2 regions of the Rhizobium rosettiformans genome follow, and region 1 is predicted to be linked to the other one. Evidence: riboswitches for the same ligand, from Rfam matches in the RefSeq annotation. Region 1 holds a riboswitch; the other holds the start of a gene.
The links. Region 1 has a riboswitch for thiamine pyrophosphate ahead of thiB (thiamine ABC transporter substrate binding subunit). Riboswitches for the same ligand answer to the same signal wherever they lie in the genome.

Region 1 (15,778 bases):
ACTGAAGAATAAGAGGGGTGCTTCGAGGCCCGCGATTCTCGCGGGCACCTCAGCATGAGGGCATCGAGACGCAAGCTTAGAGCCCCTCTCCCATGATGCAGCGCCTTACTGCTCGCCGAGCTTCATCGACGGATCGTATTCCTTTCCATGCACAGTCTTCACCACGGCCTGGCCGCAATACAGCTTGTTCTCGGCGGCGTTGAAGGTGTGGCTCGGCGATCCGTGCAGTTCCCAGCCCTTGTTGAGCGCGTCGGTGACGCGGTGGCAGAAGCTCGAATCATCCGGGCCGGTGAGGAAACGATAGACTTTCATGGCTTGTCCTTTCTGGCGGTGATCATGTCGACCTTGGCAAGGAGGCGGGCGGCCTCCTCGGCATGCAGCCGCTCGATCATGCGCCCATCGATGTTGATGACGTTGAGGCCCGCATGGGCCAGGTCGGAAAAGGTCTCTACCACCAGACGGGCCTCGGCGATGGCAGGCTCCGAAGGGCCGAAATGGTGGTTGGCGGGTTCGACCTGCGCCGGATGGATCAGCATCTTGCCGTCGAAGCCCATGGCCCTCCCTTGAGCGCTTTCATCAGAGAAGGCTTCGAGGTCGCGAAAATCGTTCGACACGCTGTCGATCACGTCGAGACCATAGGCGCGAGCGGCGAGCACGACCTGCATCAGGTAAGGAACCAGGTAGGTGCGTCCGGGGGCTGCCGGAATGCCGGTCGCCTTGCGCAGGTCGTTCAGCCCAACGACGAAGGCGTCGAGCCGGCTGTCGCTGGTTCGCCCCGAAGAGGCAATCGCTGCCGCGTTGAGCACACCGCGGGGCGTTTCGATCATGGCCCAGATCCTGAGACCTTCCGCCGCATCCTGTTCGCCGAGCAGATCCGCCACGTCCTGCACCGTGACCGGTTCCTCGACCTTGGGAAGCAGCACGGCGTCTGGCAGGCACTGCAAGACGAGGCGCATGTCCTCGCGGAAATGCGGTGTGTCGGAGGCATTGATCCTGATGATGCGTTCCCGATGGTCAAGGTCGGCATTTTGCAGGAATTCTAGAAGCTTGTGCCGGGCGTCTGCTTTCCGGTCTTCGGCGACCGAATCCTCGAGATCGAAGATGACGGCATCGCAATCGAGGCCCGTCACCTTGTCCAGGGCGCGGTCGTTGATCGCGGGCACCGTGAGGACGGATCGGCGAAGGCGGGACGGGTGGTGGAACCGAAAGGAGGAGGCCTCTGATGTCATGGCCGAGTTCTGGCAAGCTTTGGCCGGCCACGCAAGATGACAATTGGGTGAAAGGCCCTTGCAAAGCCTTGGGATAAGGACCACTTTGGAAAGTGCGAAAGGACACGAACATGCAGAACATCCGCTCCGCCGCCTATGCCCTCGTTGGCCTCGCCTTTGTCGGCCTCGCCGCCGCCTTCGCGGTGTCGCTCACTCTGGTGATCGGCGCACTCCTGACCGTGACGCTCGGCGCCCGCATGCTGATGGGCAAGACGAAGCGTGCACCGGTTTATGTGAAGGCCAAGCGTCGCGATGATGTCCGCGTCTGGAACGACGGCAAGGGCACGATCATCGATCTTTGATCTGGCCGCAGGCCGATCCATCGTCTCACCCGTCCATCGGGTGAGATCTCCTTTGCGTGCGGAAGACGGCGACAGAGCCTCTTCAAGATTCTCCTTCAAATTTCTGCGGTTTTGCTCTATGGGCGGGGCATCACACGCGCATTAGCCAGATCGAAGGCAGACTGATGGACAAGTTCGTAAAGCTCACCGGTGTCGCGGCACCGCTTCCGGTCGTCAATGTCGACACGGACATGATCATCCCCAAGGATTACCTGAAGACGATCAAGCGCACCGGTCTCGGCACCGGCTTGTTCGCCGAGGCTCGCTACAAGGAAGACGGTTCGGAGAACGCGGATTTCGTTCTTAACAAGCCGGCCTATCGCAATGCGCAGATCCTCGTTGCCGGCGACAATTTCGGGTGCGGTTCCTCGCGCGAGCATGCCCCGTGGGCGCTTCTCGACTTCGGCATCCGCTGCGTGATCTCCACGTCGTTTGCCGACATCTTCTACAACAACTGTTTCAAGAACGGCATTCTGCCGATCGTCGTCAGCCAGGAAGACCTGGACAAGCTGATGGACGATGCGTCGCGCGGTTCGAACGCCGTGCTGACCGTCGATCTGGAAGCTCAGGAAATCACCGGTCCTGACGGAGGCAAGATCTCCTTCGAAATCGATGCCTTCAAGCGCCATTGCCTGCTGAACGGCCTCGACGATATCGGCCTGACACTCGAGAAGGCGACGAGTATCTCGACCTTCGAGCAGTCCAACGCCGCCCAGCGTCCCTGGGCCTGAGCCGGTCTCAAGTGCTGAATTGATGAAGCCGGGCTCGCGCCCGGCTTTTTCTTTGGCCTCAGAGGAAACGGGCGCGCCAGGCTTCAAGTGCGGCGAGCGATACGCCGATCCCGCCGCAGACTTCGATGAGCGGTGCCTTGAAGCGCGACAGCAGATCGGAATGGACGTCCGCCACCGCAAGTGCCGCACCGCAGGCGGGCTCGACGAGGATGCGCTGGGCATCGGCGAATTTCAGTGAAGCTGCCACAGCCTCGGCGTCGGTCACCGTGACGCTTTCGATCGGGTGGGTTTTAAGAAGATCAAAGACATGTTGCGCGACCTGGCGCGCGCCGAGCGAATTGGCAATCGAGGTGATGGCCGGCAGCGTCACCCGTTCCTTTGCGAGAACGGCAGCGTTCAGGGAAGCGGCGCCTTCCGTCTCGACTGCGATGACGGGCACATCGCTAAGCTCGTTTCGGCGCAATCCTTCGACGATGCCAGCGAGCAGCCCACCGCCGCCGACGCTCGTCACCACGCAATCGAACTCGGCACCTGATTTGACCACCTCGTCGATAAGCGTTGCGTGACCTTCCCATAACAGCGGATGATCATAAGGATGGACGTAGGCGGCCTTGCGTTCCGCCGCGAGTGCCACCGCATGGGCATTGGCCTCGTCGAAGACTGACCCGTGCACCAGGACATTTGCGCCCGTTGCGGCAATCCTCGTGCGGACCTCGGCGGACGTTGTTTGCGGTACGACGATGCTGACTGGTACGCCAAGCGCCTTGCCAGCAACGGCCGCGGCAATGCCGGCATTGCCACCAGAGGCGCAGTAGATCTCCTTCGCGCCCTTGGCCACCTCGTGTTGGCAGAGCAGTCCCACCCCGCGCAGCTTGAAGCTGCCGGAAGGCTGCAAGGCATCGAGCTTCAGCCAGAGAGGCAGGCCGCTTTTGCTGTAGTCGGCGGAAGTGCGCAGGAGTGGCGTTTCGATATGAAGGGGAGAAAGGGGCATGGGGCACTCGGGAATGCTGGAGGGATGCAGATCTTTTGGACCTCGGAAACAGCCGGGTCAACCGGGAAGCCCCTGCTTGGAATGGCCGGAACCGTACCGTTTCGGGCCTATCTCGCTTGAAATGACCCTGACCCGCGCGTAAGACACCGCAACTTCTTTTCGAGTGGAGGGTTTCCATGACAGCTCGCAATCTTCTCCTTTTGCCCGGTGACGGCATCGGCCCCGAGGCCATGGCCGAAGTTCGCAAGATCATCGGCTACATGAACGAGGCGCAGGGCGCTGGCTTCGTCACCGACGAAGGTCTCGTCGGCGGTTCCGCGTATGATGCCCATGGCGCGGCAATTTCCGAAGAAGACATGGCTAAGGCGCTTGCTGCCGACGCCGTTCTCTTCGGTGCCGTTGGCGGCCCGAAGTGGGACGACGTCCCTTACGAGGTTCGCCCGGAGGCCGGCCTGCTTCGTCTGCGCAAGGATCTCGAGCTCTTCGCCAATCTGCGGCCCGCCATCTGCTATCCGGCGCTCGCCAACGCTTCCTCGCTGAAGCCGGAACTGGTCGAGGGTCTCGATATCCTCATCGTCCGCGAGCTGACCGGTGGCGTCTATTTCGGTGAGCCGAAGACCATCACCGATCTCGGCAATGGCCAGAAGCGCGCCGTCGATACGCAGGTCTACGACACCTACGAAATCGAGCGCATCGCCGCCGTCGCCTTCGAACTGGCTCGCACCCGCAACAATGCCGTCTGCTCGATGGAAAAGCGCAACGTCATGAAGTCGGGCGTCTTGTGGAACCAGGTGGTTACCGCGACCCACAAGGAGAAGTTCTCCGACGTCAAGCTCGACCACATGCTGGCCGATGCCGGCGGCATGCAGCTGGTGCGCGCCCCGAAGCAGTTCGACGTCATCGTCACCGACAACCTCTTCGGCGACATGCTCTCCGACGTTGCCGCCATGCTGACCGGTTCGCTCGGCATGCTGCCGTCGGCCTCGCTCGGCGCCCCGGATGCGAAGAGCGGCAAGCGCAAGGCGCTTTACGAGCCGGTGCACGGTTCGGCACCCGACATCGCCGGCAAGGGGATTGCCAACCCGATCGCGATGATCGCCTCCTTCGCCATGTGCCTGCGCTATTCGTTCAACATGGTCACGGAAGCCGACCGTCTCGAAAAGGCGATTGCCAACGTGCTCGACAAGGGTATCCGCACCGGCGACATCATGGCTGACGGTTGCCGCCAGGTCGGCACGGTCGAAATGGGCGATGCGATCCTCGAAGAGTTCAAGGCTCTTTCGGCCTGATCCAACCATCTGAGGTCTGATTTGACGGCGCGGGGCAACCCGCGCCGTTTTGCGTTTCGGCGTCGTCGCGACCAGCTTTGGCCTCACCCTTTCTCTCACTTCACCGTGATCACCCCTGTTCGACAGAAGGTCGCACCCCACGCGGCAATCCGATGGGTCATGCGTGGCGTAATGGTGGTCAGACAAGCAGATGAGAGTGATGCAACCACCGCCCTGTTCGACATTGTTGGAACCTGACCGAGACTAAACCGTTCAGCAAACAATGCCGGCAAATAGGCCTGCGAGAGGCCAGCGGTCCCGAGAGACCATGGAGATGTTCGATGAAAGCCACATCCGCTGACAGACACATCATAAAGTATGCCATGTCACAGCCCTATTTGGAGCGCGAGGAAGAGCTCGACCTTGCGATCCGCTGGAAGGAAAATGACGATCAGGGTGCGCGAAACCGCATCGCCCAGGCGCATATGCGTCTGGTCATTGCCATGGCCTCCAAGTTCCGTGGTTTTGGTCTGCCGCTCAACGATCTGATCCAGGAAGGCTATATCGGCCTTCTTGAAGCGGCTGCCCGCTTCGACCCTGGTCGCGAAGTGCGCTTCTCGACCTATGCCGGCTGGTGGATCCGGGCCTCGATGCAGGACTATATCCTGCGCAACTGGTCGATCGTCCGCGGTGGCACCAGCTCCAGTCAGAAGGCGCTGTTCTTCAACCTGCGTCGCCTGCGCGCCAAGCTCGCTCAGGGCGACAATCGCCTGTCCGATCAGGCGATCCATCAGGAAATTGCCTCGGCGCTCGGCGTCAGTCTCGCCGACGTTCAGTCGATGGATGCACGCCTCTCCGGCAACGACGCCTCGCTTCAGACCCCTGTAGCTGGTCGCAATGGCGAAGGTACCGAACAGCTCGAGATGTTGGAGAGCAACGAGGCGCTGCCGGACGAGCAGGTCACGTCCATCATCGATGGCGAGCGCTGGAATGGCTGGCTGAAGGATGCGATGAACCGCCTCAACGAGCGTGAAAGCCGGATCATCAAGGCGCGGCGCCTCACGGAAGATGGCGCAACGCTGGAAGAACTCGGCGCCGAGCTCGGGATTTCCAAGGAACGTGTCCGCCAGATCGAAACCCGGGCCTTGGAAAAACTGAAAGTCGCCCTCACGGATAAGGCGCCGACTGCAGCTCGCCTTGAAATGGCAATGTGAGCGGCAATCACAGATCACAATGAAAAAGCCGGCGGAGATGCCGGCTTTTTCATGCGAACTTCAATGCCTGACGGGCCTTATCAAGGAAGAGGCTCTGGGCGCCCCCTATCTCAGAATGACAGCATTTGAGGAGAGTATCCCGCGGGTTTGATCGCCAGCAGTTTGATTGACGCACAAGGTTGCCCGGGTGACGACTTCGACTGCATACCCCCTCTGGCGGGCGGCAAGGGCGGTCTTTGCGACACAATATCGGAAATCCAGCCCCACAATTCGGAGCTTACCCACGTCGAGCCTTTCCAGAAGCTCGTCCAGCTCGCCCGTCTCGAATGCGTCCTGAACTCTCTTGACAAGGACGTGTTCGGCAAGCCCTGCAAAGGGCTTCGCGATCTGGGTTCCGGGCGTTCCCTCAATTGCTTGGCCTCTCATTGTCAGGCGCGCGATGATCTTTGTCGATAGGATGGACCACTCTTGGCGCACCGCGATGATCGGCAGATTTTCGGCCTTCGCCTTCGCCACTTCGGCGAGGATGGCTGACATCGCATCCGCCTTTGCTACGTCCTCATAGGGACCTTCGTCCCAGAACACGGATTGCAGATCGATCAGGAGCAGTGCTGTCCCGGGACGGCTGCCAATAGGCATGCCGGGACTGACGGCACCGATCTTTCTGACGCCGTTCGCAAGCCAAACAAGCCCGGAAAGGGCGGCTATGGTGAGAATCTGGCCTATCACTTCGCTTGCTCCTCCCCCTCGACCTTCAGTTTCTCAAGTAGAATCCTCACCACCTGAAGTGCTGTCTCGATATCGCTCGCATCAATCTCCGCACCGAGCTGTTCCACCAGCCGTTTTTCACGCATCACGACCTCTTCGATCAGGCTCTGGCCTTTGGGGGTAAGCGCAATCATCGTGGATCGCTTGTGACGCGGGTTGGTGCGGCCGACTGTGAGGCCTTCCGCAAGCGTTTCGTTGACCATCAGCTGCACATACTGTCGTTTGATCTCAAGCTTCATCGCGATTTCGGGTACGCTGGCGCTCCCATGGGCGTGAAGAATTTCGAGAACTGCCCGCATGCGAACGGTCAGCCCGGTGCCGTCCAACCCTCTCTCGACACGCGCCTCTGCGGCCTGCATGAGCGGACGCGACAACCATATGAGGCGATAAAGCTGTTCATATTTTTTCATGACAACTATGATGTCATAATGACATTTATGTTGTCAATTCCGAGGGCCGTCAAACTGATAGGCAGTCTTGTTCCCGCACGCAGGCTTTCACCAACGGAGGATACGGCAGTCGCCGGCTTCAGATATCTGCAGTCTTCCCGTGGATTCGTCTGGGAGGGCCAGGGCGCGACTTTGTCACTCCGAGATGATCTTGACGCGCATGCCTGGGGTGACCGTCGAGGTCGGGCCGAGCGCGTTGATCAGCCGGAAGAGTTCAAGCTTGCGATCGGTGCCCATCATGCGTGCCGACAAGGTTCCGACCGAGTCGTTGGAACCGACCGTCACCACGCGGACGCGGAGCGGCTTCAGCGAGGCTGCTTCCTGCGGCGTGATCCGGCGGAAAGAGGCGCGCAGCTGGGCTGCCGTTGTTTCGAGGGCCGGGCTGCCCTTGGGCACTGCTGTCAGGAAGCGGAAGATCTGCGGCCCGATCCGGATCACGGTGATATCGAAATCCCAGCGATCGGCCGAGGCACGGGCGGTCGCCGCTTCCAGTCCGTTGACGCTGATGGTGCGGATCGTATCCGGCAGGAGACCGGTTACCCAGCCGCTCGAGATATAGTTCGGCAGGCTGATCTTCTGACTGTCGGCCACGCCGTCGAAACGGATGGCGACATCGCCAGGTCCGGTGGCGAGGACGGCCTCGACCTTGTTGTCGATCTGGAAGCCCTGGGGCACGTCAAAGCGAATTCCGAGTTGCCCATGCAGGAAGGTCTGGCCACGAACGAAACCCTCCTGGGGGCTGTCGCCATAGAGCAGGCCATCAATGCCGTTCAGGTAATAGTCGCGGCCGGTTTCGCCATGGCTGCCCTCCGGACCGAAGGCGCGGGCATGGCGTTTTGCCAGCTCCACACGCTGCGGGGCGTTCGGATGGCTCGACAAGAAGTCGAGGCTCTGGTCGGCATCGGGATCGACAGAGCTGAACTGGCTGTAACGGGCCATGGAATCGAGAAAGCGCGCGGCAGCATAGGGGTCGTAACCGGCTTCGCCGAGTGTGCGTACGCCGATGACGTCAGCCTGCAGCTCCTGCTGGCGCGAGAAGGCGGCGAGGCGCAGCTTGCCGCGCGCCAGCGCCTGCTTGCCGGCGAGGTCGCTGGAGAGCACTTCAGCAACGACGCGGCTCGCAATCACTTCCGCCTCTTCGCGTCGCTGCCGTTCGATGCCGTGATTAGCCGTGACGTGCGCCATTTCGTGGCTGAGTACGGCTGCCACTTCCGACGCGTCGTTGGCGAGCGCCAGGAGACCGCGTGTCACGTAGAGATAGCCGCCCGGCAAGGCGAAGGCGTTGATCGCCGGCGAGTTCAGGATGGTGATGCGATAGGACTGATTCGGGTTTTCCGAGACCGCCGTCAGGGCCCCGGCGATGCGCGCCACCAGGCGTTCGGTCTTGGCGTCGGAATATTCGCCGCCATAGGATGCGACGATGCGCGGGTGTTCACGGGCACCCATCTGAGCGCGTGGGTCGCCCTTCTGGACTTCGTCGACGATCTGCGGATTGCTGGAGGGCGCAACGGACGGCTCGTAGGCCTGTTCGAACACTGACTGGCAGGACGAGAGCACGAGACCGGCCGAGACGAGCACGGCAACACTCGACGCAAGCCTGAAGGGCCGGCGCCGCCGATCCATTTCGGCAGCTATCGCGCTGTTCCGGCTCAAAAACTGCATCCTGCCCCTTCACCCTGTTCCCGAACGACCACCAAGCCGGTGACATCCGGGTGCAGCATCCAATTGCCTTGCGCCAAACCGCATTGTGCTGATCCGGCAGCATTTCACATAGTGCGAAACCACCGCTCGCTCCAGAAGATAGTCACGCCGAAGCAAATGACCAATGCTCTTGCTGAAGGAACAACCATTCCAAACGCGCATGGCAGGCGCGGGCGACCAAATTAAGGCGATTCGGATGCAATCGGTGCCACGCTGAGGAAGTCGCGTACGGCTGTGACATCGGTTCTCGTGAGAAAATCACTCTTCGATGCATTCACCAGCACATGACCGTTTTCGAGGAAGACGACATGGTCCGCCAAACGCATGATGTCGCGAGGATCGTGGGTGACGAGCAGGATGGTGGCCGCCGTTTCGGCATGAAGTTCTACAAGCAGGTCAACCATCGCGCTCCGCAAACCCGGATCGAGTGCGGCGAAGGGCTCGTCGAGGAGCAGGATCGGGCGGCTGCGGACTAAAGCGCGAGCGAAGGCTGCCCGCTGCCGCTCTCCGCCCGAGAGCGAACCCGGCAGCCGCCGCTCGTAGCCTGCAAGGCCGACGCGCACCAGAGCGGCGGAGATCGCCTTGCGGTCGGCCGGCGCCAGGCGCAGGCCCGGATGAACTCCAAGGCCGATATTGGTGAAAAGATCGAGATGGGCAAAGAGGTTGTTGTCCTGGAAGACCAGCGAGACCGGCCGCTCCGCCGGCGCCAGATCCGTCACATCTTGTCCCGCGATTTCGATCCGACCCGTGTCGGGTTGCTCGAAGCCGGAGACGAGGTTGAGCAGGGTGGACTTGCCCGATCCGGACGGGCCGACAATCGCGGTGATCTTGCGGGCATTGAAACCGAAGTCGAAATGAAAGTCGCGCTGGCCGAGTGTCAGTCGCACCGCATCGAGGTGGATCGCCGTCGAAGTCTCATCGCGCATCGGGGGCCTCCCGCTTACTTGCCTGACGGGTTCCCGGCGCCCCGAGGAGCGCGAGGAGGAGGCAGACCATTCCGAGCAGCAGGGCAAGTCCATCGGCATCCGTGCTGCGGTAGCTTCCCATGGACGCATAGATGAGGGCGGGTAGAGTCATGATGTTTTCCGAGCCGAACAGGGCGACCGCTCCGAGATCTCCGAGGGAGAGTGCCATGGAAAAGGCGAGCGCGGTGAGAAATGGGCGCTTCAGCTCCGGCCAGTCGACGCGGCGCAGACGCTGAGCAACGGAGAGACCCAGGCTTTCGGCAAGGCGCCCCGTGCGTGCGCGGTGCTCGCGATAGGCCGGCTCCAGCACGCGTACGGCAAAAGGCAGGGCCATCAGCGCGTTGATGCCAGCGACGATCAGGGGGGCAAAGCGTGCGACCTCACCGCTCGACCGGAGCGCCAGAAACCAGCCGGTGGCAAGTACGCTCGTCGGGATAAGCAGAACCAGCGACGACAACGAGGCAAGTGCGATCGACATGAGGCGATTGCCGGCATTCCGGTTTCGCTGCGTGTCGATTTCGGTCCTTGCTGCGACCGCGCCAAAGGCAAGCAGTGTCGCCGTAGTGCCTGATACGAGTGCCACGAGTAGGCTGGTCAGGGCCGCCTGCTGGAAGGCCGCTTGCGATATCAGCCGAGCGAGGTCTGCCTGTAGCCCCGAGACGACGACCTGGCCAAGTGGCAGGACGAGGAAGAGGCCGGCCAGCGAAAGCAGCAGCGCGTCGACCAAGCGGACGATCGGGCGTCGGCCATCGAAACGGGGGAAGCGTCGCCCGCTGGTGACACCGGTGTCGGAGGCTGCCGGCAACAGGCTGAGGCCGATGAGGATGACGCCGGTGACCGTGATCTGCAGCAGCGCCAGCGATACGGCGCGCTCCGGATTGAAGTCGAAGCGGAGAGCCTGGTAGATGGCGACTTCGATCGTTGTTGCGGCAGGGCCGCCACCGAAGATCAGCACCAGCGTGAAGCTCGTCACGCAGAGCATGAAGATCAGCCCCGCGGCCCCAGGGATGACGCGCGCCAAAACGGGCCACTCGATGAAGCGGAAGGTGGCGATCGGTGACAGGCCGAGGCTCGCCGACATTCGCCAATATTCAGCCGGCACGCGCTCCAGGGCAGACAGCATCAGTCGCGTGGCAAGCGGCAGGTTGAAAAAGACATGGGCAATCAGAATTCCGGTCAGGCCGTAGACGGAGATGGGCTGCGAGAGACCGAGGCTGCTCAAGGCATCGTTGACGATGCCGTTGCGGCCGAAAATCCCGATCAGACCCAGAGCACCGATCAGAACCGGCAGACCCATGGGAACGGCCATCAGGCGGATCAGCCAGATACGTCCGGGAAAAGCCGGCTGACGGGCAAGCGCGCTGACCACGGGCAGGGCAAGACCGACGGAGAGGAGCGTCGAGAGAAACGCCTGCCATAGGGTGAATGACAGCACCGAACGAACGACGGGATCGCCGAAGGCCTGCAGAATGCCACCGGTCATTCTCCCGGCGAGCAATGCGGACAGGGCGATACCGACGAAAGCCGCCACGGCCAGCAAAACCAAAAGGCCGCCCGCGAATGCGGGCAGCCTCTGACGTCTCGACTGGTGAAGCGGTCGGAGCATCTTGCCTTATTTCAGCGTCATTGCCGTCAGCCACTCGTCGATCCAGGCCTGACGGTTTGCCGCCACTTCGGCCGGGTCCATCAGGAAGGTGGTCTTTGGCTGAACGAGCTTGCCGAAGGCCTCCGGCAGGGGCTCGGAGGTTGCGGCGACCGGCATCATCCAGTTGTTGGTGGGGATGGTGTCCTGGAAGCCGGGCTCAAGCATGAAGGTTAGGAACTGGCGAGCGAGCTCCTTTTCCGGCGCATTCTTCAGAAGGCCTGCGACCTCGATCTGGATGTAGTGCCCTTCGGAGAATTCGGCTGCCTGATAGCGGTCGGTCTCTTCGGCGACCATGTGATAGGCAGGCGAGGTCGTGTAGGAGAGCACCATCGGTGCCTCGCCCTTGGTGAACAGGCCATAGGCTTCCGACCAGCCGGGTGTCACGGTCAGGACGCGATCCTTGAGCTTGGCCCAGGCTTCCGGCGCTTGGTCGCCATAGACTGACTTGACCCAGAGCAGGAGGCCGAGACCCGGCGTCGAGGTGCGCGGATCCTGGATGACGATCTTCTGGGCCGGGTCGCCCTCGACCAGGTCCTTTAGGCTCGTCGGCGGGTTCTGGATCGTCTCGGTGTCGTAGATCACGGCGAAATGGCCGTAGTCGTAAGGCAGGAAGGTATCGTCGCTGAAACCGCCGGGCACCTGGACATTGGCGGCATCAACGCCATGGGCTTCGAAGAGGCCGGTCTCTTTGGCTTCCTCGACAAGATTGGTGTCGAGGCCGAGCACGACATCGGCCTTCGAGGTCTCGCCTTCCAGCTTCAGGCGTGTGAGCAACGCCACGCCATCGGCGACGCCGACCAAATTGACGGTGCAGTCGCAGGTCTGTTCGAAGGCTTCCTTGACCTTGGGACCGGGACCCCATTCGGAAACAAAGCTCTCATAGGTGTAGACGGTCAGCGTCTTGTCGGCAGCGAGCGTCGGGGAGACGAAGCCGATCATGGCGGCTGCAACGCCGCCGATAAACATGGAAACAGTCGTGGGTCGCATGGCGCCCTCCTCCTTCATCATCATTGCTGTCGGGATAGGGCGTTTGCGATCGACGCGTCTAATCCCTCCGCCGGTGTTAACCGGATCAGGTTCCGCGGGTTGGCTGACGCCTCTCAGCATTTCGGTCCCGAAGGATCGAAAGGCACCCCGTTAGAGCACTGTGGAGATAGCGCGCGTCACCGGCGAGCGCAAGGTGGGCAATGCATGCGCAGTCGGCTTCAGGCGCGCTCGCCGGAACCGGGCAGTTGGAGAAGTGGGGAGATCAGGGCCTGATGAGAGACGCTGGAGAGCCTCAGCCCTCAAGCTCCTCGCGCAGCATTTCGAGCTCCAGCCATTCCTCTTCCATGCGCGTGATGTCGGCACGCAGCTTTTCCATTTCGGCGGCGAGCTTGTTGAACGTCGCCGGATCCTTGGTGAAGAGGTTGGGATCGGCCATCCTGGCTTCGCGGGTCGCGATTTCCTTTTCGGCCTTTTCCATTTCCTTCGGCAGATTTTCGAGCGCGAATTTCTGCTTGAAGGAAAGCTTGCCCTTGCTGTTTGCGCTGCCGGCAGGCTTGCCGCCCGAGGCTTCCTGGGCCTTGGCCTTCTCGGCCTTTTCGACCCGCTTACGTTCGTCCTCGACGCCCTTGCGCTGGGCGAGCATGTCGGAATAGCCGCCGGCATATTCGATCCAGCGACCATCGGGTGCGTCGGGGTTGGCCGGTGCGATGGTCGAGGTCACGGTGCGGTCGAGGAAGTCGCGGTCGTGGCTGACCAGGATCACGGTGCCGGAATAGCCCGCGACGATTTCCTGCAGCAGATCGAGGGTCTCGATGTCGAGGTCGTTGGTCGGTTCGTCGAGGATGAGCAGGTTCGAGGGCTTTGCCATGATGCGCGCCAGCATCAGGCGCGCGCGCTCGCCGCCGGAGAGGTTGCGGATCGGGGTGCGGGCTTGTTCCGGCTGGAAGAGGAAGTCCTTCATGTAGCCGGTGACATGCTTCTGTTCACCGTTGACGAGTAGGTTTTCACCGCGTCCGTCTGTCAGGTAATGGGCGAGCGTGTCATCAGGATTCAGGTCCTCGCGCTTCTGGTCGAGAACGGCGATTTCGAGATTGGTGCCTAGCTTGACCACACCTTCGTCCGGCGAGAGCTGGCCCGTCAGCATCTTGAGCAACGTCGTCTTGCCGGCACCGTTTGGGCCGATCAGGCCGATGCAATCACCGCGATGAACGCGGATCGAGAAGGGCGCGACGATGATCCGATCGCCATAAGTCTTGGTGATCTTATCCGCCTCGATGACGAGCTTGCCGCTTTCCTTGCCTTCGGTGGCCGTGGCCTGGATCGTGCCCTGCGGACCCTTGTGTCCACGGTAATTGGCGCGCAGAGCCTGGAGGTTGCCGAGGCGGCGCATGTTGCGCTTGCGGCGTGCGGTCACACCATAGCGCAGCCAGTGCTCTTCGCGCTCGATCTGGCGACCGAGCTTGTGCTGTTCGATCTCTTCCTCTTCCAGCACCTGGTCACGCCATTCCTCGAAATGGGCAAAGCCACGGTTCAGTCGTCGCGACTGGCCGCGATCGAGCCAGACCGTGGCGGTCGAGATCTTTTCGAGGAAACGTCTGTCGTGTGAAATCAGGACAAGCGCGCTGCGGCTCTTGGACAATTCGCCTTCCAGCCATTCGATGGTGGGCAGGTCGAGATGGTTGGTCGGCTCGTCGAGCATCAGGATATCAGGCTCGGGCGCCAGCACCCGGGCAAGGGCTGCGCGGCGGGCTTCCCCACCGGAGAGACGGGTCGGATCTTCCTGGCCGGTCAGGCCGAGATGCTCGAGCAGATAGGTGACGCGGTAGGGATCGTCGCCCGGTCCCAATCCCGCCTCGGCATAGGCCTGGACCGTGGCATAACCGGCAAAATCCGGTGCCTGTTCCAGGTAGCGGATGGTCGAGGACGGATGGCGGAACACCTCGCCGGACTGCGCTTCGACGAGGCCGGCGGCGATCTTCATCAGCGTTGATTTGCCCGAACCGTTGCGGCCGACCAGGCAGATGCGGTCGCCAGGCTCCACCTGCAGGCCGGCACCGGCGAGCAAAGGCGTTCCGCCGAAGGAGAGTTGGATATCGTCGAGTTTCAGAATGGGAGGTGCCAAGGGATCAGGCTCCGGAAAGATCGTAGGGGCGGGCGAGCAGAATTGCTCTGCCACGGGACAGCGAGACCGAGATCGGTCCTTCGGCGATGTTGGATATCGTGCGCGATGAGCCGAAGGGCAGACTGAAGTCCTGCAGAGGATAGCGTGCGTTGCGGATCGTCAGTCCTTCGAGCGTGGTGAAGCCGAGCACCGAGAAAAGCGCGCCTCTGGGCATTTCGAGTGCCAGTTCGCTGTCCGCGGCGAAAGGATAGGCTTCTTCCTCGCCGGAGGTCAGGACCACCTCATAACCGTCTTCGACGAGGCCGAGGGCGTTCAGATAATGTTGCAGCGCGTGATCGGAGCGTTCGCCGCCGAGGGCGCCGACGCAGATCAACCGGGTGGCGCCGCGCGCGATTGCTTCCGCAACCGCGATTTCCCCGTCGGTGACGGCCTTTGCTGCCGGATAGCTGCGGCGTTCCACAGTCGGAAAACGGGCGATCAATCCGGTGTCGCTGCTGTCGAAGTCTCCGACCCAGAGCTCCGGGGTCACGCCGAGGCTTTCTGCATGGCGCATGCCGCCATCGGCCGCAATCACGCGGCTTCCTCCGGTCAGCGCCCGCAGGCGGTCGGTAACGGCGAGGCTTCCGCCGAGAAGAAGGGTGAAAGAGGTCGTGGTCATGCGCCTGCCCTTAGCGCATCTTCGCCAAAAAGGGAAAGGCGAATGCGTCGCAGACTGTGCTTGGCTGCTTGTCGAACGGCTCCCCGGACCAGCCGTTTCGGGCACAGTCCGGGTCGAGCGATTTCAGCGCTTCTTGGGAGAAGCGGCTTCTGCACTCTTGATCTGGGTGGTGAAGGTCGAAACCGGGGTCGCCGCCGGCTTGGCCTTGTCCTGCTTCGGCTTTCTTACTTCGCGGTTCGAACGCTGTTGGCCTTTAGCCATGATGTGCTTTCCTTTTTCGGGGTGCTTGCGGGAGCCGCCGTCCGGGCGGACGCGTTGCTGCGGCTGGGATCAATATCGGTTTCGGCGATGCAGCGATCGAAGCTCTCGCTTTCGAAGCGGACGCGGTACTGGCGGCTTCCGCCGGTCTCGGGGAGCGTCGCCAGCACTTTGCAGGCGCCATTGCTGCGGGCGAGGCGGACAGGGCCGTCTTTCAGCGTCACTGTGTCGCCGATGGAATACAGGTGTCTGGTCATGGGGATCTCCTGCAGCTGGGAGGCTGCGGTCGGGACAGACATCCTTTGTGACCTGCGGTTCGGACGAAACGTCCCGCCGGTCTATAGGAGCCTGCCGTTCTACGAGGCATTGCGGCCGGACCAATTGGTCCAGACTGCGGATGTGGGGTCTAGGA
Region 2 (15,778 bases), 610 kb from region 1:
TGGAGTGAACTGATGACTGCAAGCCGCATTTCCGCCGATGGCGGCATGGAAACCTCCTACGGGTTCCGCCAGGTCGACGAGCAGGAAAAGCAGGGCCTGGTCAACGATGTCTTCCACAAGGTGGCCAAGCGCTACGACATCATGAACGACGTGATGTCGGCCGGCCTGCACCGTGTCTGGAAGGATGCGATGGTGGCAGCTCTCAATCCACGCAAGGATCAGAATTACAAGGTGCTCGACGTTGCTGGCGGCACGGGCGACATCGCCTTCCGTATCGTTGAAGCCTCCAACCGGATGGCGCATGCGACCGTTCTCGACATCAACGGCTCCATGCTGGGCGTGGGCGCCGAGCGGGCGGAGAAGAAGGGGCTTTCCCCCAACCTCACTTTCGTCGAGGCCAATGCCGAAAGCCTGCCGTTCGAGGACAACAGCTTCGACGCCTATACGATCGCATTCGGCATCCGCAACGTGCCGCATATCGATGTGGCGCTGTCGGAGGCCTTCCGCGTTCTGAAGCGCGGCGGACGTCTGCTCGTCCTGGAGTTCTCCGAAGTCGAACTGCCGCTGCTCGACAAGGTCTATGATGCCTGGTCGTTCAATGCGATCCCGCGCTTTGGCAAGATGATCACCGGCGATGCCGAGCCCTATCAGTATCTCGTCGAGTCGATCCGCAAATTCCCCAATCAGCCGGATTTTGCCCGGATGATCGAGCGCGCCGGCTTCTCCAACGTTCGCTTCACCAATTACACCGGCGGCATCGCGGCGCTCCATTCCGGCTGGAAGATCTGAGGCGCATGAGCACGATCGGGGCATATTTCCGTCTGGCACGGGTTGGCTGGGTGCTGGTGCGCGAAGGTGTCGTCGCTGCCCTGCCGTCCGAAGGACTTCCACCCCTCGTCGGGATTGCCAAGGCGGCCGTCGCGCCGCTCGCGCGTGGCCGGGCGAAATCAGTCGAGCGGTCGGATCGTCTCGCCAGAGCCGTGGCACGCCTCGGTCCGTCCTATGTGAAGATCGGCCAGTTTCTCGCCACCCGTCCGGATGTTGTTGGCGCTGAATTTGCAGAGGATCTCGCCGGGCTGCAGGACCGGATGGATTTCTTCCCGACTGAAGCCTCGAAGACGACCATTCAGGAATCGCTCGGCCGCACCATCGAAGAGCTCTACACGCATTTCGGTGAACCGATCGCCGCGGCCTCGATCGCCCAGGTGCACCCGGCCCAGCTCGCAACGCCTGAGGGCTCGCGAAAGGTCGCCGTCAAGGTAATCCGCCCAGGCGTGCGCAAGCGCTTTGCGGCCGACCTCGAGGCCATGTATCTCGTCTCGCATCTCCAGGAACGCTTCCTGCCGCACACGCGGCGCCTGCGTCCTGTCGAGGTGACGAAGACGCTGGAGCAGACCACCAAGGTCGAGATGGATCTCCGCCTTGAGGCGGCGGCCCTGTCCGAGATTGCGGAAAACACCAAGGACGACCCGGGCTTCCGCGTGCCCGAAGTCGACTGGGAACGCACAGGCCGCGACGTCGTCACCATGGAATGGATCGATGGCGTCAAGATGTCGGATGTCGAAGGCTTGCGCGCTGCCGGCCACGATCTCAATGCGCTTGCCGACACGCTGATCCAGTCCTTCCTGCGCCATACGCTGCGCGACGGCTTCTTCCATGCCGACATGCATCCGGGCAATCTCTTCGTCGATCCGGCCGGCATGATCGTCGCCGTCGACATGGGCATTGCCGGGCGCCTTGGAAAGAAGGAACGGCGCTTCCTCGCCGAGATCCTCTACGGCTTCATCACGCGCGACTACATGCGCGTCGCAGAGGTGCATTTCGAAGCCGGCTATGTGCCGTCGCACCACAATGTCGCGAGCTTCGCCCAGGCGATCCGCGCGATCGGCGAGCCGATCCACGGGCAGCCGGCTGAGACCATTTCCATGGGCAAGCTGCTGACTCTGCTGTTCGAAGTCACCGAAATCTTCGACATGCAGACGCGCCCGGAACTGGTGATGCTGCAAAAGACGATGGTCGTCGTCGAGGGCGTCTCGCGCATTCTCAATCCGCGCTTCAACATGTGGAAGGCTGCAGAGCCGGTCGTCTCGCATTGGATCCGCGACAATCTCGGTCCCAAGCGCATTGCGACTGATATCAAGGATGGCGCCAAGGCGGCACTACGGCTGGCCGAAGCGCTGCCGGAAATCGCCACCAAGACCGAGAAGCTTCATGGCGAGATCGTGCGCATGAGCGAGGAAGGCCTGCGTTTCGATGCCGATACCGCCGAGCGCATCGGACGGGCAGAAGCGCGGCATACACGGTCTGGTCGGATTGCGCTCTGGGTGATCGCGGTCGCAGCTGTGGTGACCGCTTTTCAGGTGTCCTGACGGCAAGGATCGCCGACAAATAAATCGCAACTCCTCGATTTTTTGATGGAACAAAGCGATCGATCGTGCGTTGGAACCACCTAACGCGTTTTTTGTTCCTTCAGGAGTGACATGTCTGCCACCCAAACCGGCTTCGTCCGGTCCACGCTGCTCTTTCTCCTGATCGGCACTGCAATCCTCGTCGGCATTATCGTCGCGACCTTCGGTCTCGTCGAGCGTACCCAGACGACCTTTGAATATATCCTGCAGGAACGCAACATCCGGCGAATGTCGGCCGACCTCATGCAGAAGCTGACCGATGCCGAGACGGGCCAGCGCGGCTTCGTCATCACGCGCAACGAACTGTTTCTCCAGCCCTACGAGTCCGCCGTCGGCGAAATCCGCGAAGAGGTCGACAGGCTCGCAGCAGCGGTTGCCGATCGCCCGATCAAGGCAGCCCAGATGGACCGGTTACGTGAGCGGGTCCGCGGGAAGCTCGCCGAGATGGGGCAGGCTATCAATCTCGTGCGCAGCGGCGAGCAGGCACAGGCCGTCGAGTTGATCCAGAGCGATGTCGGCCGTGAGCTTATGGACGACATCCGCTCGATGCTCGATCAGTTCAAGGAGCTTTCGGACGCCAATGTCGAGCGAGGGACCGAGGCCCAGATCAGTGCGACCGAGCAGCTTCAATGGATCACGGTCGCCGGCGGCATCGCCATCATTGCCGTGATGGGAGGTGCGATCCTGGTCGTCGCCCAGCATGTGCGCGCGCTCGCGGCCTCCAGGCGCGAGGTGGAGGTCTTGAACCAGGGCCTCGAGGCCCGCGTTGCGGAACGCACCGAGGACTTGATGCAGGCAAACCAGGAGATCCAGCGCTTCGCCTATATCGTCACGCATGATCTCAGAGCACCGCTCGTGAACATCATGGGCTTTACAGCCGAGCTCGATGCCTCTCTGAAATCCTTGCAGGCCTATGTCCTGAACGATGGCAAGCCGGTGTCCGAAGAGGAGATCCGCGAGGCCAGACTGGCAGCGTCAGAAGATCTTCCCGAAGCCATCGGCTTCATCCGTTCATCGACGAAGAAGATGGATGGACTGATCAACGCGATCCTGAAGATCTCGCGCGACGGGCGGCGTCAGTTGAAGCCCGAAATCGTCGAACTGCAGCCGATGCTGGAGACCATCACCAACAGCGTCTATCACCAGATCAGCGAAAGCGACGGACGTATCGATCTCGACATCAAGGCCACCCGCCTGACCACCGATCGATTGTCGGTCGAACAAATCCTTGGTAACCTTTTCGACAATGCTATCAAGTACAAGCATCCCCAGCGGCCCCTGACCCTCGCCGTCCGAACCGCGCCCGAAGGGCGTCACATGGTAAGGATTGAGGTGGAGGATAACGGCCGTGGCATTGCAGAGCAGGACCACGAACGCATTTTCGAACTTTTCCGCCGCTCCGGGCAGCAGGATAAATCGGGTGAAGGCATCGGCCTTGCCCATGTCCGCTCACTGGCACGGAACCTCGGAGGGGAGATAACCGTTCGATCCCGTTTAGGAGAAGGGTCAACCTTCGTACTGCGACTGCCATCTGATCTGTCACGCTTGGTACGGAGTTGATAATGAAAGCCGTGGGTAAAGAAGTCACCATTGTTATGGTCGAAGACGACGAGGGTCATGCTCGTTTGATCGAAAAGAACGTACGCCGCGCTGGCGTCAGCAACGAGATCGTACCTTTTACCAACGGCACCGAGGCGCTGGACTATGTGCTGGGTACGGATCGTAGCGGCAAGGTTTCCGAAGATCGCTATTTGCTGATCCTGCTCGACCTCAATCTGCCTGATATGTCGGGCACCGATATTCTCGACCAGATTAAATCCAATCCGCACACGCGACGGCTCCCGGTCGTCATCCTCACGACGACGGATGACGAACGCGAAATCCAGCGCTGCTACGATCTCGGGGCCAATGTCTATATTACCAAACCTGTCGATTACGACAATTTCGCCAACGCCATTCGCCAGCTCGGACTGTTCTTCTCCGTCATGCAAATCCCCTGATGGCGGTCAGGCGATGAGCTTCAGCGTTCTCTACATCGATGACGATGCTGCCATTGCCCGGCTGGTCCAGAGGCATATGGGCCGGCTCGGCCATGAGGTGTCGCATGCCGAGAACGCCGAAGACGCGCTTGAACTCCTGACGACCGCAGGGTTCGACGTCGTCGTACTCGATCATTACCTGCGCCAGACGACCGGCCACGATGTGCTCGGCCGCATGCGCGAGGCCGAGATCGATGTGCCGGTGGTCTATGTCACCGGATCGAACGAGGCGCAGGTGGCGATCGAGGCGATCAAGGCGGGTGCCGCTGACTATGTCATCAAGACGGTCAGCGACGACTTCCTGTCGCTCTTATCGAGCGCAATCGAGCAGACGGTCGCCAATGCCCAGCTGCGTGCAGCCAAAGCCCGCGCCGATGAAGAGATCCGGCTCGGCAAGGAACGCGCAGAGGCGCTGCTGGCCGAGGTCAACCATCGTGTCGCCAACTCGCTGGCGCTGGTCGCCAGCCTGCTCAGGCTGCAGATCTCGGCGGCCCGCAGCGACGAAGTGAAGGCGGAACTGGCGGAAACCCAGGCCCGTATCACGGCCATCGCCGGCATGCATCGCAGTCTTTACACCTCCGACGACGTCAGCCGGGTGGAGCTCGATCGTTACCTCAACCGACTTACCGTCGAGCTCTATAATTCGCTGCATAGCGCCGAAAAGCCCGTGCGCCTGCTGCTCGATGCGGATCCCATCTCCCTCAGCGCCGACAAGGCGGTTTCGGTCGGCATGATCGTCACGGAACTCGTCACCAACGCCTTCAAATATGCCTATGCGCCCGGACAGGCCGGCGATATCCGGGTGCATCTGAAGATGCGGGGCGATGGCGAGGCGCTGCTTCGGGTCGAGGATGACGGCGTCGGCATTGATCCGCAGAGCGCGCCGAAGGGAACCGGTCTCGGGAGCCGGATCGTCAAATCCATGGCCTCGACGCTGGGAGAAGGTTTGCACTATCTCGAAGGCACGCAAGGCACCGTTGCGGAAGTCCCACTCAAGCTCGACAGCGGAGCTTGAGCCGCGTTTACCACTGCGGAGTCCAGTGATTTGCCAGCGACCCGATTTGCGTTAGGGTCGCGCCGCAGAGATTAAGGGTGCTTCTTCATGAGCTTGGCCGGAAAGCGCATTTTGCTTGTCATCGCGGGCGGCATCGCCGCCTACAAGAGCCTCGATCTTATCAGGAGGCTCAGGGAGCGCGGTGCAAGCGTGCAGCCGATCATGACACGTGGCGCTCAGGAATTCGTCACGCCGCTCGCCGTCGGTGCACTGTCGGCCTCCCATGTCTATACCGAGCTCTTTTCCCGCGAGGACGAGCAGGATGTCGGCCATATCCGACTGGCGCGCGAATGTGATGTCGTGCTCGTCGCACCCGCGACCGCCGACCTGATAGCGAAGATGGCGAACGGGCTTGCGGATGATCTTGCCTCCACCGTGCTTCTCGCGACCGACCGCCCGGTGCTGATTGCGCCAGCGATGAACCCGAAAATGTGGGCTCATCCGGCGACCCAGCGGAACTACGCCACCCTGCAACGTGACGGTATCCAGTCCATCGGCCCGATGGAGGGCGAGATGGCCGAAAGCGGAGAGCGTGGTCGCGGGCGCATGGCCGAGCCGATCGAGATTGCAGACCGTGTCGAAGACCTGCTCTCGGGACCGAAGCCGCTTGCCGGCATGAAGGCCGTTGTCACCTCAGGCCCGACCCACGAGCCGATCGATCCGGTGCGCTACATCGCCAATCGCTCCTCGGGCAAGCAGGGTCATGCGATCGCGGCCGCCCTTGCCCGCCTGGGCGCCGAGGTTACCCTGGTCTCCGGACCCGTGACCATTGCCGATCCCGCCGGCGTTCGCACCCAACATGTGGAGCGGGCCGAAGAGATGCGCGATGCCGTGCTCTCGGCGCTTCCGGCCGACATTGCCGTTATGGTCGCCGCCGTCGCCGACTGGCGTGTGGCGTCCTCCGCCGGGCAGAAAATCAAGAAGCAACCCGGCGAGGCTCCGCCGCCGCTCGAGCTTGCGGAAAACCCTGACATCCTCAAGACCGTCGGCCATCATCCTCAGCGCCCACGGCTCGTTGTCGGCTTTGCCGCAGAGACCCAGAATGTCGAGGAAAACGGCCGCTCCAAGCTTGAGCGCAAGGGTGCCGACCTGATCGTCGCCAATGATGTCTCGCCCGAGACCGGCATCATGGGCGGCGATCGCAACCGGGTGAAGCTGATTTCCCGCGACGGGGTCGAAGCCTGGCCGGATCTTTCCAAGGACGAGGTGGCCGAACGGCTGGCGCTCTGGATCGCGACCCAGATCGGCGGGACAGGCGCATGAGCCTTTTTACGCGATCCGGCTTCGACGCCTCCGTCCAAGGTTTCGCCGGCACAACACAGGTCGACCAATGGGACAGCCGTGTCGCCAAGGTCGGGGACAAGGTCTTTGCGCTGCTGACCGACGGTGAAAGCCGGTTAACGTTCAAGGTCAGCGAAGAAAGCTTCGAGATCCTGACATCGCTCAGAGGCGTGTCACAGGCGCCCTATTTCGCCAAGCGCAAATGGGTGAGCGTCGAACCGGACAGCGAGCTCGGCGAAGCCGACCTTATGGAATATCTCACCCGTTCCTATCGCACGGTGAGTGCGTCGCTGACCCGCAAGCTGCGCGCCGAACTCGGCATCGTCGAGTAAGCTGTGATCAGACCGCAGCCATCGCCGGCTGACGGATCTCATCGACCCGCATACGCTCGACTGCAGGCTTGAACTCGGCGGCATCCAGGCCGTTTTCGCTGAGGATCACGGCGCTGCCTGCGGGGATCTCCACCCAGGTGTCCGTCTCATCGTTCAGCGGCTCCGAGACGAGGCAGAAGCTGCCCTTCGGCCCCATCGGCGCTGCAAAAAGCGTCGGGGCATGTTCATCCGTCGAATAGCGCACGGCATAGAGCGTCTTGCCATCGGAGAAAGCCGCCGTGAGGCGAATGCGCGCGGTGCCGGTGAGGTGCAGGCTGATCTGCTCCACGAAGCCCACGGCCTCGCTCATGGCCGAGATCGGACGGTCCCGCAGACCGAACTGAAGGGCCAGCAGGAAGAGCAGTTCGCTGTCGGTCGTACCAACACGGGCATGGAAATGCTCGTCGTCCAGCATGCCTTCCATAGGTCGGCGGATGCGATCGAAATTGTCGATCTGGCCGTTGTGCATGAAGGACCAGTTTCCCTGGACGAAGGGATGGCAGTTGTCGCGGCGGGTGGCACCATGGGTTGCGGCGCGCACATGGGCGAGGAAGAGCGGGGAGCGGATCTGGCTTGCGAGGCTCTTCAGATTGCAGTCGGACCAGGCCGGCAGCACATCCCGGAAGCGGCCCGGCTCGGGGCGATCCCCATACCAGGCGAGACCGAAGCCATCGCCGTTTGTGGCGGTCTTGGCGCGGGTTGCGCAATGGGATTGTTCGATCAGGGAATGCGCAGGCGAAGTCACCAGCTCCTCGAGGAAGATCGGAACACCACGGTAAGCTGCCCAACGACACATATGAATTCTGCCCCAGGTCCATCGACCGACTGCGAATCCTTGGTAGTCTTCGCCCGATAGACTAATGATTTGCAAACATGGCTTCCTTCATGACAAATTTTTGTCGTGCAGCGCAACATTCTTCCTGCTGTCGACTGGCACAAAAGTGAACACTGCGTTCTGCCCGGCGGGCCTGCGTGCCATGGTTCTCTCGCCTATATTGCTGCCCAAGCAACGAGCCCGTTTCCCCGAGGAGGTCCCCGAATGTCCATCCGCCCCGTCAAGCATGAGAGCCGCGCCACGCCGACCATGGAAGGCGCCGGTGTCAAGCTGCACCGCGTCTTCGGCTTCGGGGATCCTTCGATGACCGACCCCTTCCTGATGATGGACGATTTCCGCAACGACGAGCCAATGGACTACGTCCGCGGCTTCCCCTGGCATCCGCATCGCGGCATCGAGACGATCACCTATGTGCTGGCCGGCACCGTCGAGCATGGCGACAGCCTCGGCAATCAGGGCATGCTGGGTGCAGGCGACCTGCAATGGATGACTGCCGGCAGCGGCATCCTGCACCAGGAAATGCCGAAGGGCGATTTTGCCGGCCGTATGCACGGCTTCCAGCTCTGGGCCAATCTGCCGTCTTCGCTGAAAATGACCACGCCACGCTACCAGGATATCAAATCGGCAGACATTCCCGTTGTGATCGACGATGACGGCACCGCCGTGCGTGTCATCTGTGGCGACTTCTGGGGCAAGAATGGCCCCGTCGACGGCATCGCCGCCGACCCGGTCTATCTTGACATCTCCGTGCCGCCCGGCAAGCGCAAGACCTTCCCGGTCGATACCTATCGCTCGGCCTTTGCCTATATCTTTGCCGGCTCCGGCTCGTTCCGGGATGCGTCCAAGCCCTTCGGCGTCAAGGTCGAGAAGGAATATATGGGCGAAGAGCTCAATATCCGCGACCTCTCCGGCAACCGGACGCTTGTCGTCTTCGACACCGGCGACGAGATCACCGTTCAGGCGGGAGAGCAGGGCATCCGCTTCCTGCTGGTGACCGGCAAGCCGATCAAGGAGCCGGTCGCCTGGCACGGACCGATCGTGATGAACACGCGCGAAGAGCTGATGCAGGCAATGAAGGAATTGCAGAACGGAACCTTTATCAAGGCCGATCATTAACCCCACGCAGTCAAGTTCACTTCAACCCGGCGTCTCCAGCGCCGGGTTTTCTTTTACCGGAGAAGGACATGCGCGTAACCGGGGCATGCCAATGCGGCGAAATCCGCTACAAAGCCGAGGTCGATCCACAGGCCGTCGGCGTATGCCATTGCACGGATTGCCAGCAGCTGACGGGCTCAGCTTACAGGGTCACAGTCGCGGCTCTTCCCGGTCAATTTCAGCTTCTGGCCGGCGAGGCCAAGCGTTACCGGAAAATGGGCGACAGCGGCCGGCCGAGCGATCAGTTCTTCTGCGGCAACTGCGGTTCGCCGATGTGGCGCGAAAGCGCCGACGGCGAGATCGGCTTGCGGCTCGGCTGCGTCGACCAGCGCCGAGCACTCGCTCCGACACACCAGTCGTTCGGCAGGTCCGCCCTGCCCTTTGTCTTCGCCGTTCAGGGACTTCCGGAGGACGGGGACAACTAATCCTGCCAGAGTGAATGGAAATGATGCACCGGCCCGTGTCCTGAGCCCACCGACAGCTGGCCAGAACTCCGGACGGCCTCCGCGAGCCAGGCTTTGGCAACACGCACGGCCTCCTGCGGCTCAAGCCCTTTCGCCAGCTCGGCAGCAAGCGCACTCGACAGCGAGCAGCCGGTGCCATGCGTATTGCGCGTTGCGATCCGATCCGCCTCGAACCAGGTCACCTGGCCATCCGCAACCAGGACATCTGGGCTTTCGGGACCGGCCAGATGGCCACCCTTGAGCAGCACAGCCCGGGGTCCGAGTGCTGTCAGCCTGACGGCCTGGGATTCCATGATCCGCCGGTCGAAAGCCTCGGGATCGCCGAGCAGGGCTGCCGCCTCCGGCAGGTTCGGCGTCAGAAGCGTGGCGAGCGGCAGAAGGTCCGACGTCAAGGCTTCGACCGCATCCGGATCGAGCAGAGAGGCGCCACCCTTGGCGATCATGACGGGATCGAGAACGACGGGAATGCCGCGATAGGGTTTCAGCGCTTCGGCGACGGCCGATGCGATGCCGGCATTGGCAATCATGCCGATCTTAACTGCATCCACGCGCACATCGGCAAAGACCATGCGAATCTGCTCGGCGACAAATCCAGGATCGAGCGGCACGACGGCCGAGACGCCCTTTGTGTTCTGCGCCGTCAGCGCCGTGATAACAGCCATTCCGTAGCAACCGCGGGCCGAGAAGGCCTTGAGATCGGCCTGGATGCCTGCTCCACCGGAAGGGTCGGAGCCGGCGATGGTCAGCACGTTGCGGATGGTGGATGATCTCATGTCTGCGTCTCCCAAGGCGACGAAGACGCAACGGGCACAGCGCGGATCTATCTGGCGCGACACCCGAGCGACTCCCTCCGCCAGCATGATCTGGTTCAGGTTCAAAGGGTGCTTCTCAGCCCGGCTTGCGCCAGACGCCCCTGTCTCTCAGGCGTCAGACTATGCGACAGCGCCGTTCCTGTCACCTGTGCCTGCCCGTCATTCCCATTCAGAGTTTGCAGCCGACGGCCAGAGCCGCTAGGGAGGCCGGGATATCCAACCGACCCGAGGAGATTGCCTTGCATCACGCCCCCGACCGGCTTTTCGACCGCTCCTATGATGGCTTTCTCTTCGACATGGACGGAACGCTGCTCAATTCCATCGCGGCTGCCGAGCGCGTCTGGAGCCGCTGGGCATTGAAGCACGGTCTGAATCTCGAAACCTTCCTGCCCACCATGCACGGCAAGCGCGGGATCGACACCATCAGCGCGCTGAACCTGCCCGGCATCGATGTGGTGAGGGAAGCGCTCGAGGTCGAGCGGGGCGAGATCGAGGATCTTGAGGGCATCGTGCCGATCCCCGGCGCCATCGACTTTCTGAAAAGCTTACCTGCCGAACGCTGGGCGATTGTGACCTCGGCACCCTCCGCCCTCGCCCGCGCCCGCATCGGGGCCGCCGGCCTGCCGCAGCCGCTCAAGATCGTCACGGCGGAGGACGTGAAGATCGGCAAGCCGGATCCCGCCGGCTACCGGCTCGGTGCAGAGCGGCTCGGGTTCGATCCGTCCCGCTGCCTGGTGTTTGAGGATGTGCTGGCCGGCGTCAGAGCCGGAGAAGCGGCGGGCGCCGATGTCGCGGTGATCACGGCGACCCATGCCCATCCGCTGGAGACCAGCCATCCGACAATTGCGAGCTATGAGACGCTTAGGGTGGAGTTCGACGCTTCCCTGGGACTGCGGATCAAGGCAGCAGAATGAACCTACGCTGCGGTGACGGCGTAACCGTCACCGCTCTCGACCAAACTCACGCCGCCTTGGCGACGTGATATTCCTTGATGGCGACCATCTTGATCGCGGGGTAACGCTCGGACTCGTAGCGCAGCGAGAACTGGTCCTGCGCCATGAAGACCGGGTCGCCGTCGAGATCTCGGCAGATGTCGCCGCGGCGCTGGGTCATGAACTTTTCCAGATCGTCCTTGTTCTCGGCCGAGATCCAGCGGCAGACGGAGAAGCGCGACATTTCGAAGGACACCGGCAGACCGTATTCGCCCTGCAGTCGCTCCTTCAGGACGTCGAGCTGCAGCGCACCGACGACGCCGACGATGGCCGGCGAGCCGTCTTCCGGCGAAAAGAGCTGCACGACGCCCTCTTCGGCCATCTGCTGCAAAGCTTCCTTCAGCTTCTTCGCCTTCATTGCATCTTCCAGCCGCACGCGGCGCAGGATCTCCGGCGAGAAGTTCGGCACGCCCTGGAAGACGAGGTTTTCGCCTTCGGTCAGCGTGTCGCCGATGCGCAGCGTCCCGTGGTTCGGGATGCCGACGACGTCACCGGCATAGGCCGTATCTGCTAGCTGGCGCTGCGAGGCGAAGAAGAACTGCGGCGCCGTCAGGCCCATCTGCTTGCCGGTGCGGGCCAAGCGCGCCTTCATGCCGCGCTCGAGCTTGCCGGAGCAAATGCGGGCAAAGGCGATGCGGTCGCGGTGGTTCGGGTCCATGTTGGCCTGGATCTTGAAGACGAAGGCGGTCATCTTGTCTTCGGCGGCATGCACGGTCCGGGTATCGGCCACCTGGTCGCGCGGCGGCGGCGCGTAGGCGCCGAGCGCGTTGATCAGGTCGCGGACACCGAAGTTGCGTAGTGCCGAGCCGAAGAAGACCGGCGTCATATGGCCTTCGAGGAAGCTCTGGCGGTCGAAGGGACGGCAGGCTTCGCGGGCGAGTTCCAGCTCGTCAATAAAGGTCTGGCGCTCGTTTTCGGGCAGGTTCTCCGCCACGCTCTGCGGACCGTTGACCTTGAGCGGCTCCACCTGGGCATCGCCGCCCCGATAGGTGTTGTTGGCAAGATGATAGGAGCCGCAGAAGGTCTTGGAACGGCCGACTGGCCAGGTGATCGGGGCCGTGTCGAGCGCCAGCTTCTCTTCGACCTCGTCGAGGATTTCGAAGGGATCGCGGCTTTCGCGGTCCATCTTGTTGATGAAGGTGATGATCGGAATGTCGCGCATGCGGCAGACCTCGAACAGTTTCAAGGTCCGCGGCTCGATACCCTTGGCAGCGTCGATGACCATGACGGCCGCGTCGACGGCGGTTAGCGTGCGATAGGTGTCGTCTGCGAAGTCTTCGTGACCGGGCGTGTCGAGGATGTTGAAGACATTGCCTTCATATTCGAAGGTCATGACCGAGGTTACGACCGAAATGCCGCGCTCGCGTTCGATTTTCATCCAGTCCGAACGGGTCTGGATGCGATCTTTCTTCGCCTTGACTTCACCGGCAAGCTGGATCGCGCCGCCGAACAGCAGCAGCTTTTCGGTCAGCGTCGTTTTGCCCGCGTCCGGGTGGGCGATAATAGCAAAGGTGCGGCGGCGGGAGACCGCCTCGGCGAGCGTTTCAGCCATATCTCAGGAGTCCTTCTGGTCGGGCGGTTATCTAGCGTTTCGACGGCCAATATGCAATTGAGCGCGACAAACAAAGGAATTCCGCCATGTCCACCATCCGCTCAGACGTCATCGGCCCCGTGCTCAACCTCAAGCGCCTGCCTCATGGACAAGGGCTTCATCTTCCCGCCTATGAAACGGCAGGAGCGGCGGGAATGGATCTGAGGGCAGCGGTGTCCGATGGGGAGCCGATGACGCTTGCACCGGGCGCGCGGGCGCTGGTGCCCACCGGCTTCATCATGGAAATCCCTGAAGGTTTCGAAGCGCAGATCCGCCCGCGCTCCGGTCTCGCCTTCAAGAACGGCGTGACCTGCCTCAACACCCCCGGCACCATCGATAGCGATTATCGCGGCGAGGTGAAGGTGTTGCTCATCAATCTCGGCCAGGAGGATTTCGTCATCACCCGCGGCATGCGCATCGCCCAGATGGTGATCGCACCGGTAACTCAGGTACGCGTGACCGAGGTGACCGAGACGAGCGACACGGCGCGGGGTGCCGGCGGCTTCGGCTCGACCGGGGTGTGAGGGTGCAGCATGCTGGAGGCCCTGACGCTGCGGGAAGGTTACTTTGGAGACCCTGCGGCGTTTCAGGCGCTCGCGGATCTGCTCCAGGACATCTTCGGCATCGACATCTCCCACCAGATGAAACTGGGCGGACCTGATCCCACATCGATGCCGTTTGGCTATTTCGATCCGTCAGGGCGATGCGTTGCGAATTTCTCCGCCTTCTCCATGCCGCTCGTTGTCAATGGACGCGTGGTTCGGGCCGCTGGCTACCAGTCTGGCGCCGTGCGGCCGGATTATCGCGGACAGGGGCTATACCGGACCCTGATGAAGCGGGCCTTCGACTGGGCGGAACGCGGAGGCTTCGAAGCCGGGATATTGCTGACGGACAAGCCGGGGCTCTATGAACCCTACGGCTTCCGAACCATACCCCAGTTCAAATTTTATGGTGCCGTTCCACAAGCTGACTTGCCTGTGCCCAGGGCGCGTGACCTCGACCTGAAACAGACGGCGGATCTCCACATGGTTCAGATGGCGCTGGACACTCGGCAACCCGTCTCGGAGACCTTCTCCGTCGTTAGGCAAAAGGAGATGTTCCTGCTCAACGCCCACTTCGATCCGGACATCAGGCTGAGCCTGCTGGCAGAAGACGATGCGGTGATTGCCTGGAAACCCCAGGGGCAAACGTCGCTGCAGATCCTGGATGTCGCGGCCCGCAATGTCCCGCCGCTGGGCCATATCGTGGCAAGCCTCGGGCCGAATTTCCAGAATGCCGAGGTGTTTTTCCCTCCAGATCGGCTCGATTGGAAAGGTGCAGCAAGACCGCATCAAGGCGACTGTGTGCTCATGGTGAGGGGCCTTGAGCCTGCGTCTCTGACTCAGCCTTTCATGCTCTCGCCCCTGGCGGATTTCTGAGAAGCGGCCCTTTTCGGATTTCAGCGCTGCGCTTCCGTCACCATGCGGATCGCGAGAGCCGCGAGCACCGTGCCCATGAGCCAGCGCTGCACCACCATCCAGGACGGACGCCCGGCGAGGAAGAGCGCAATGGAGCCTGCGGACAGGGCGATCAGGCCGTTGCCCGTGACGCCGATGACGATCTGCGTAAAACCCAAAACCAGCGACTGGAGCAGAACGCTGCCGCGGGTTGGATCGATAAACTGTGGCAAAAGCGACAGGTAGAGGATCGCGACTTTGGGGTTCAGCAGGTTGGTGACAAGCCCCATGACAAAGAGCTTGCGGGGACTGTCAGCAGGTAGATCACGCACCTGGAAGGGCGAGCGGCCTCCCGGCCTCAGCGCTTGCCAGGCGAGCCAGCCGAGATAGAGCGCGCCGCAGAATTTGAGCATCTCGAAGGCGAAGGGAACGGCGAGCAGCAGGACGGTGATGCCGAAGGCTGCGAGAAGCATGTAGACGACAAAGCCGAGCGCCACACCGCCCAGCGAAATGAGGCCTGCCATGGCACCCTGGCAGATAGACCGGGACACCAGATAGATCATGTTTGGCCCGGGCGTCAGGACCATACCAAGGCAGACAAGGCTGAAGGCAAGGAATGCGGGCATGCTTGGCACGAGATCGTTTCCTCACGGCGGTTGATGCCTCCTAACGGCAACCGGCTGAGGGCTGCAATCGCGATCGTGTCACCGTTGCAAGTCTTACCGCCCGAGATTAGGAATGAGCGAGGAGGAGCCCCCATGACCCTGACCACCATCATCGCTTATTGCGGCGCGCTGTTCATCGCGGCCGCCATTCCGGGACCGGGTATGACCGCGATTGTGGCGCGGGCGCTGGGCTCCGGCTTCCGGCCGACCTTCTTCATGGGGCTCGGCCTCATCCTCGGTGATCTCGTCTATCTGACTGCCGTCATCCTCGGGCTTTCGGTGCTGGCGAAAACCTTCGTGACGCCCTTCCTGATCCTGAAATTCCTAGGCGCCGCCTACCTCGTCTATGTCGCCTGGAAGCTCTGGACCGCAGGGCTCCTGCCGCAAGACATCAAGGCTGAGCGTGCGATGCGCCCGTCCATGTCCTTCCTCTCCGGTCTTCTGGTGACGCTCGGCAATCCGAAGACCATGCTGTTCTACGTGGCTCTCGTCCCGACGCTGATCCCGCTCGAGGCAATCGGGCTTGCCGATTACATCCTGCTCGTTGGCCTGACCTTCGTCGTGCTGATGGCGGTGCTTCTGCCCTATATCCTGCTTGCGGCCCAGGCGCGCGGGCTCTTGAAGCGGCCGGAGGCGCTGAAAGTCCTGAACCGCAGCGCTGCCGGCATTCTTGCC

Region 2: linked by a shared signal. The riboswitch ahead of thiD (bifunctional hydroxymethylpyrimidine kinase/phosphomethylpyrimidine kinase) and the one ahead of thiB (thiamine ABC transporter substrate binding subunit) in region 1 are both predicted to bind thiamine pyrophosphate.

Annotation. Positions count from the first base shown of each region.
Region 1 covers NZ_CP032405.1:1,150,542-1,166,319, reverse strand. Annotated here, with positions in the region: gene D4A92_RS05575 (DUF1737 domain-containing protein) at 106-312, opposite strand; gene D4A92_RS05570 (HpcH/HpaI aldolase/citrate lyase family protein) at 309-1,229, opposite strand; gene D4A92_RS05565 (hypothetical protein) at 1,340-1,570, shown strand; gene leuD (3-isopropylmalate dehydratase small subunit) at 1,735-2,340, shown strand; gene D4A92_RS05555 (pyridoxal-phosphate dependent enzyme) at 2,399-3,331, opposite strand; gene leuB (3-isopropylmalate dehydrogenase) at 3,508-4,620, shown strand; gene D4A92_RS05545 (RNA polymerase factor sigma-32) at 4,941-5,813, shown strand; gene D4A92_RS05540 (cysteine hydrolase family protein) at 5,919-6,452, opposite strand; gene D4A92_RS05535 (MarR family winged helix-turn-helix transcriptional regulator) at 6,539-6,991, opposite strand; gene D4A92_RS05530 (M48 family metalloprotease) at 7,166-8,692, opposite strand; gene D4A92_RS05525 (thiamine ABC transporter ATP-binding protein) at 8,914-9,657, opposite strand; gene D4A92_RS05520 (thiamine/thiamine pyrophosphate ABC transporter permease ThiP) at 9,647-11,302, opposite strand; gene thiB (thiamine ABC transporter substrate binding subunit) at 11,309-12,307, opposite strand; TPP riboswitch at 12,374-12,488, opposite strand; gene D4A92_RS05510 (ABC-F family ATP-binding cassette domain-containing protein) at 12,621-14,450, opposite strand; gene D4A92_RS05505 (thiamine diphosphokinase) at 14,455-15,108, opposite strand; gene D4A92_RS05500 (hypothetical protein) at 15,232-15,369, opposite strand; gene D4A92_RS05495 (hypothetical protein) at 15,333-15,623, opposite strand.
Region 2 covers NZ_CP032405.1:1,765,493-1,781,270, reverse strand. Annotated here, with positions in the region: gene ubiE (bifunctional demethylmenaquinone methyltransferase/2-methoxy-6-polyprenyl-1,4-benzoquinol methylase UbiE) at 13-789, shown strand; gene ubiB (2-polyprenylphenol 6-hydroxylase) at 795-2,369, shown strand; gene D4A92_RS08500 (sensor histidine kinase) at 2,481-3,968, shown strand; gene D4A92_RS08495 (response regulator) at 3,971-4,408, shown strand; gene D4A92_RS08490 (sensor histidine kinase) at 4,422-5,462, shown strand; gene coaBC (bifunctional phosphopantothenoylcysteine decarboxylase/phosphopantothenate--cysteine ligase CoaBC) at 5,550-6,764, shown strand; gene D4A92_RS08480 (MmcQ/YjbR family DNA-binding protein) at 6,761-7,114, shown strand; gene D4A92_RS08475 (class II glutamine amidotransferase) at 7,122-7,949, opposite strand; gene D4A92_RS08470 (pirin family protein) at 8,193-9,104, shown strand; gene D4A92_RS08465 (GFA family protein) at 9,173-9,568, shown strand; gene thiD (bifunctional hydroxymethylpyrimidine kinase/phosphomethylpyrimidine kinase) at 9,565-10,380, opposite strand; TPP riboswitch at 10,436-10,532, opposite strand; gene D4A92_RS08455 (HAD-IA family hydrolase) at 10,659-11,333, shown strand; gene D4A92_RS08450 (peptide chain release factor 3) at 11,380-12,963, opposite strand; gene dut (dUTP diphosphatase) at 13,050-13,526, shown strand; gene D4A92_RS08440 (GNAT family N-acetyltransferase) at 13,536-14,420, shown strand; gene D4A92_RS08435 (LysE family translocator) at 14,441-15,064, opposite strand; gene D4A92_RS08430 (LysE family translocator) at 15,197-15,778, shown strand, end outside.